Regions from separate parts of the Enterobacter sp. PL_is511 genome, predicted to be linked through region 2. Evidence: predicted binding sites of a transcription regulator. Region 2 holds the regulator's gene; each other region holds the start of a gene.
The links. Region 2 encodes LexA, which represses DNA repair genes until DNA is damaged. Its sites were predicted from a motif close to TNCTGTATGTACATACAGNA; they were not measured.
Positions count from the first base shown of each region.

Region 1 (2,201 bases), on a different contig from region 2:
GGCGCTTATGCAGCTCCGCCACATCGTCTTTACCGTGTACGAGGTCAACGTGCAGGCCCTGAACCGGCAACGCGGTAATGATGTTCAGGTTCGGCGTAACGCCTTCGAAATAGGTGGTCAGCAGCAGCTTCACTTGCCCCGCCAGCGCGTCATACGCCGGTTTGAAGGCATCGAGCCAAACCTTGGGCAGTTCGAGCACCAGCGCCGGCTCGTCGATTTGCACCCACTGAATGCCGCGTTTGCCCAGCTCAATCAGCACCTGTTTGTAGACCGGCAGAATGTCCTTCAGCAGGCTAAGGCGGTCAAACTGTTCGCCTTTTACTTTACCCAGCCACAGGTAGGTGACTGGCCCCAGCAATACGGGCTTCACCTGATGACCCAGCGCCAGCGCTTCGTCCACTTCATCCAGCAGCTGCGTCCAGGTCAGCCTGAACTCCTGACCTTTCACGAACTCCGGCACCATATAGTGATAGTTGGTGTTGAACCACTTGGTCATTTCCGCCGCTGCCGCTGGCTCACCCGTTGGCGCACGGCCACGGCCAATGCGGAACAGGGTATCGATATCTACCGATCCATCTTTGTTCTGATGACGAGCCGGCACGTTGCCAAGCAGCAGGCTGGTCGTCAGAACATGGTCGTACCAGGCGAAATCGCCCACCGGCAGCAGGTCAATGCCCGCCTGTTTCTGCTGCTCCCAGTGACGGGCGCGCAGCTCGCGTCCCACCGCCAGCAGTTCTTCACGGGTGCTGTTACCCGCCCAGTAGCTTTCTTGCGCTTTTTTCAGTTCGCGGCGCAGGCCAACGCGAGGGAAACCGAGAGTGTGATTGCGGATTGTCATGTTTTCTTCCTCTAATTAATTGTAAATCCTTTGGATTTTGAATTTAGGGAAGGCGGCAAGTTTGCTCATCCCCGGGAGCTTACATGAGTAAGTGACCGGGGTGGGTAAACGCAGCCAACGCACCATAAATTTAAAAGACGAAGGATTTTAGCCGTCCAGATGTTTACACATCCATAATTGGCAGTTACTGTATATTCCTCAAGCGCAATATGTTCATGGCGAAGTGAAGGACTTTCATGATCGAGATAAAACACCTGAAAACGCTACAAGCGTTGCGGAACTGCGGCTCGCTCGCGGCTGCGGCTGCCACGCTGCACCAGACCCAGTCCGCCCTTTCTCACCAGTTCAGCGATCTGGAACAACGCCTCGGCTTCCGTCTTTTTGTGCGTAAGAGCCAGCCCCTGCGCTTTACGCCGCAAGGTGAGATTCTGTTGCAGCTGGCGAATCAGGTCCTGCCGCAAATCGCCAGCGCGCTGCAGGCGTGTAACGAACCACAGCAGACCACGCTGCGTATCGCCATTGAGTGCCACAGCTGTATTCAGTGGCTGACCCCCGCGCTTGAGAACTTCCGCCAGAAGTGGCCGCAGGTGGAGATGGACTTCAAATCCGGCGTGACGTTCGACCCGCAGCCGTCGCTGCAGCAGGGCGAGCTGGATCTGGTGATGACGTCCGACATTCTGCCGCGCAGCGGCCTGCACTATTCGCCGATGTTTGATTATGAAGTACGCCTGGTACTGGCACCGGATCATCCGCTGGCGGCGAAAACGCGCATCACGCCGGAAGACCTGGCGACGGAAACGCTGCTGATTTACCCGGTTCAGCGCAGTCGTCTGGATATCTGGCGACACTTCCTGCAGCCCGCGGGCATCAGTCCGCAGCTGAAAAGCGTGGATAACACCCTGCTGTTGATTCAGATGGTGGCGGCCAGAATGGGTATCGCGGCGCTGCCGCACTGGGTGGTAGAGAGCTTTGAACGCCAGGGTCTGGTGGTGACCAAAACCCTGGGTGAAGGACTGTGGAGTCGACTGTACGCCGCCGTGCGCGATGGCGAGCAGCGTCAGCCGATTACGGAGGCGTTTATTCGCTCAGCGCGGAACCACGCGTGCGACCATCTTCCGTTTGTGCGGAGCGCGGAGCGACCCAGCGGCGATGGACCCACAGCGAAGCCAGGATCACCGCTCCCCCAATAAGGAAGCTCGGCCAGTGCGGCTGTTGCTGCCAGATCGCGAGGTTGACCAACAACCCAGCCGGGACATGCACATTGTTCATGATCCCCAGCGTACCGGCGTCGACCTGCGTCGCGCCGTAGTTCCACATGAAGTACCCCAACCCGGAAGCCACGACGCCCAGCCAGATCAGCACG
Region 1 covers NZ_JBVPGP010000015.1:58,321-60,521, reverse strand. The annotation lists gene metE (5-methyltetrahydropteroyltriglutamate--homocysteine S-methyltransferase) at 1-838, opposite strand, end outside; gene metR (HTH-type transcriptional regulator MetR) at 1,075-2,028, shown strand; gene AC0TN7_RS03085 (carboxylate/amino acid/amine transporter) at 1,916-2,201, opposite strand, start outside.
Region 1: metR (HTH-type transcriptional regulator MetR) is a predicted target of LexA. The motif match lies at 1,024-1,043, and genes of this name have one in related genera.

Region 2 (2,201 bases):
TCACGGGTGCACGGGCGTACTGCACGCCCAATAGCCACCCCAGCAGAACCAGGTTAGCCAGTGACGCGGGCGCGCTGAGCCAGCGGATTTCAAGGAAACGTCGCGCCTGCTCTAATACCGCCTCGCTGCCGCCAACAACATGAAGCGCAAGGTCGATCAGGGGCGCACGCAATAAAACGATTAACGCCCCCGCGCCAAGCGCGAGGATCAGCGGCTGGACCAGCGCGCGCGCCAGACGCAGCGGATCTTTTGCACCATAAGCCTGTGCCGTGAGCCCGGTGGTGCTCATACGCAAAAAGAGCAGCAGCATAAACAGGAAGCTGGTTGCCGTCGCGCCAATCGCCACGCCGCCAAGATAAACAGGCGAATCAAGATGGCCAATAACGGCCGTATCGACCAGACCCAGCAAGGGAACGGTAATATTGGAGAAGATCATCGGAAGAGCAAGACGCCACAATGCCTTATCGGATGCCGTCAGCAGTGACATGAAAAATACCGGGTGTGGAGAATGAAGCAGGCTACAGCGGCGCCATAGCCTGTCAGGAAGAGGTTACAGCCATTCGCCGTTGCGAATGACCCCAACCGCCAGCCCTTCGATAGAGAAGTTGTGTTCGCGAAGATCGACCACAATCGGGGAGAACTCGTTGTTTTCAGGCAGTAGCTGAACGGTGTTCCCCTGTTTTTTCAGACGTTTGACGGTGACTTCATCATCAATGCGCGCGACGACTACCTGGCCGTTACGTACATCCTGCGTTTTGTGCACCGCAAGCAGATCGCCGTCAAGAATACCGATGTCTTTCATCGACATACCGCTGACGCGCAGCAGGAAATCAGCGCTCGGTTTGAACATGGCTGGATCGACCTGGTAATGGCCTTCAATATGCTGCTGTGCCAGTAAAGGCTCACCGGCAGCAACACGCCCCACCAGCGGAATGCCCGTCTCTTCTTCCACCAGCAGGCGGATACCACGTGACGCGCCCGAAACAATCTCAATCACGCCCTTACGCGCCAGCGCTTTCAGGTGTTCTTCGGCAGCATTTGGAGAACGGAAACCCAGACGCTGCGCGATTTCCGCACGCGTGGGTGGCATACCCGTCTGGCCGATATGATCCCGGATGAGATCAAACACCTCTTGCTGCCTGGTCGTTAACGCTTTCATTCCGCCCCCTGGGTGTATATACAGTTATGCTGTGAGTATATACAGTCAAAGGCGATTTTGGAACCAAAAACTGCACAAAAAACCAGGGACTTAATTATTCCTCGAGGCTCATCGGAAATGTGACCAAAGCAGCGTGACCCAGGTGATAGCGGCAGTGATAATCGCCAGCAACACGGCAGCAGAGCCCATGTCTTTTGCACGGCCAGAAAGTTCATGGAAATCTGAACCAATGCGATCAACCACGGCCTCAATAGCGCTATTAAGAATTTCCACTATCATCACCAGAAGCACGGAACCGATAAGAAGTACGCGGGTAATAGCATCAACATCAAGGTAACAGGCGACGATCACCGCGATGATAGCGGCGACGCCCTCCTGGCGAAAGGCGGCTTCGTTGATCCACGCGGCACGGAAACCTTTCCATGAATAGCCGGCGGCTTTGATGATACGCGTTAACCCAGTGGTATTATTGGCCATTAAAAGAACCTTTTATGAAAAAAAGCGTCAGTAACAGGAACTGTAGCGCGTTTCGCTACAGCCTGAAGTATGACGGGTAACAACAGAAATTTTGCGCGCTTTCTGTTATCCTTGCGCCGCAATTGCATTATTAACCAGAGGCTTTACATCGTTTATGTCCGGCTGGCCACGAATTTACTACAAATTACTTAATTTACCATTAAGCATCCTGGTAAAAAGCAAGTCTATCCCAGCAGAACCCGCGCTGGAATTGGGGCTCGATACGTCACGTCCTATTATGTACGTTTTGCCTTATAACTCGAAGGCAGACTTACTGACGCTTCGCGCCCAGTGTCTGGCGCATGACTTACCTGACCCGCTTGAACCGCTGGAAGTTGACGGGACGCTGCTGCCGCGCTATGTGTTCATTCACGGTGGACCGCGCGTGTTTACCTACTACACGCCAAAAGAAGAGTCCATCAAGCTGTTCCATGACTATCTCGACCTGCACCGCAGCAACCCCGATCTGGATGTGCAGATGGTGCCGGTATCGGTGATGTTTGGTCGTCGTCCGGGCCGTGAAAAA
Region 2 covers NZ_JBVPGP010000013.1:68,625-70,825, forward strand. The annotation lists gene dinF (MATE family efflux transporter DinF) at 1-487, opposite strand, end outside; gene lexA (transcriptional repressor LexA) at 551-1,159, opposite strand; gene AC0TN7_RS01675 (diacylglycerol kinase) at 1,268-1,636, opposite strand; gene plsB (glycerol-3-phosphate 1-O-acyltransferase PlsB) at 1,791-2,201, shown strand, end outside.

Region 3 (2,201 bases), on a different contig from region 2:
AAACATCGCGTTTAAATGACACGACCTGACGAACAGGATACCAATAGCTCACCCAGCGCCAGCCATCGAACTCCGGCGTACTGCTGGTTTGCATATTGATGTCTGAATCGTTGCCCACCAACTGCAACAGAAACCACTTTTGTTTCTGGCCGATACAAACCGGCTTTGTGTCCCAACGCACCAAACGTTTCGGTAACTTGTAACGCAACCAGTTGCGGGTCGAAGCCAGGATGCGAACATCTTTTCGGCTTAAACCGACCTCTTCAAAAAGCTCCCGGTACATCGCTTGTTCTGGGGACTCTCCCGGATTGATCCCGCCTTGCGGGAACTGCCAGGAGTGCTGACCATATCGCCGGGCCCACATCACCTGGCCCTGACGATTACAAATTACTATTCCTACGTTCGGGCGGTAGCCATCGTCATCAATCACCGGACTACCCCAAACTAAACCTTATATATGAATGATTGTTTCACACTACAGGGAGGCGGTAAACCACTCTCTTACAGGGCTGCAACCTAATAACATTTGAATAACTCACAAATAAGTGCTGAGTTATAAACAGATGAGTGGCAGTGAAGGGAATTTTATTCACCTTTTCTGTGGATATAGTTGTGAAGAAGTGTCTGATTACCGATGAACAACCTTAAACGCTGCCATATCCCCTCTTTCACCTGAATTCAATAATGCAATTATTTTCATATAGTTAAATGTATTTCCATGAACACAAAACAGAATAGCGTGACGATCGTCACATCAGGGATCGTCGTGCTGATGAAAGATCGAACAGCGTCGGTTTTATCCACAGATTGTGCCAATAAGTTAGTCACAATTTGTTTGAAAATTCGATTTTCATCGCACGTCAAGGCTGTAAATTGAAACAGTAGTCAGGGTTATGCCCAGTTATCCCATTTTTCTGTGGATAACATGGTGTAAGATCCTGTTCATTGTCAGTGACCAGATTTGAACAACCGGTTTTCTGACTCGGGTGAAACGATTTCAAACCCATAAAAAAACCTATAAATCATACACATGGAATATTGGTACAGAAATAGTTAAACTCTATCCACAGGGGACAATTTCTTCGTTTATTTTTTAATCAAAAGGTTACCGTCATGCATCCGCTTACACCCTTGCTCTCACCGCCGTCCAGCGAGGGCCAGTTGCTCCAGCAGGCACAGCGTCTTGCGGGCTTTTCGCTTGGCGAGCTGGCGGCAATGGCAGGGCTTCCGATCCCGAAGGATCTTAAGCGGGATAAAGGCTGGATCGGCATGCTGCTTGAGCTGTGGCTGGGTGCGAGCGCAGGGAGCAAACCCGAGCAGGATTTTGCAGCACTTGGCGTGGAGTTAAAAACTATCCCTGTAGACCGCCAGGGCAAGCCCCTTGAGACTACCTTCGTCTGCGTTGCGCCATTAACCGGCAACACCGGCGTGACGTGGGAAACCAGCCACGTTCGCCACAAGCTGAAGCGCGTGTTGTGGGTACCGGTTGAAGGCGAGCGACAGATCCCCCTGGCTGACCGTCGCGTTGGCGCGCCGCTGCTCTGGAGCCCGAACGAGGATGAAGAGCATCAGCTTCGGCTGGACTGGGAGGAGCTGATGGACATGATCGTTCTTGGGCAGGTAGAGCGCATCACCGCCCGACACGGAGAAGTGTTACAACTGCGTCCGAAAGCGGCCAACAGTAAAGCGCTTACCGAGGCCATCGGCGCACAGGGTGAGCCGATACTGACGTTGCCGCGCGGTTTTTATCTCAAAAAGAATTTCACCGGCGCGCTCCTGGCACGTCATTTCCTGTTAAAAACATAGTTTTTTACTTATTTTGCGAGCTCTCAAACATAATCGACTGCTTTTTAAGATTTTACTGCTTCCTCAAGTCGCCATATCGGTTAATACTAGATTATGATTTGATACGCGCCAGATGAGGACGATAACGATGAAAAAATGGGCAGTGTTAGTTTCAGCAGTCGGTTTAGCGTTTGCCGTATCGGGCTGTAGCAGCGATTACGTCATGGCGACAAAAGACGGTCGAATGATCCTGACCGACGGCAAACCCGAAGTTGACGATGATACCGGTCTGGTCAGCTACCGCGATCAGGAAGGCAATAAAATGCAGATCAATCGCGACGAAGTATCGCAAATTATCGAGCGATAAACAGAGAGAGGTCAGTCGCTTGCTGACCTTTTTGATTTTTTTCTTCCCC
Region 3 covers NZ_JBVPGP010000023.1:423,356-425,556, reverse strand. The annotation lists gene rppH (RNA pyrophosphohydrolase) at 1-430, opposite strand, end outside; gene mutH (DNA mismatch repair endonuclease MutH) at 1,114-1,806, shown strand; gene AC0TN7_RS14325 (YgdI/YgdR family lipoprotein) at 1,934-2,152, shown strand.
Region 3: mutH (DNA mismatch repair endonuclease MutH) is a predicted target of LexA. The motif match lies at 865-884, and genes of this name have one in related genera.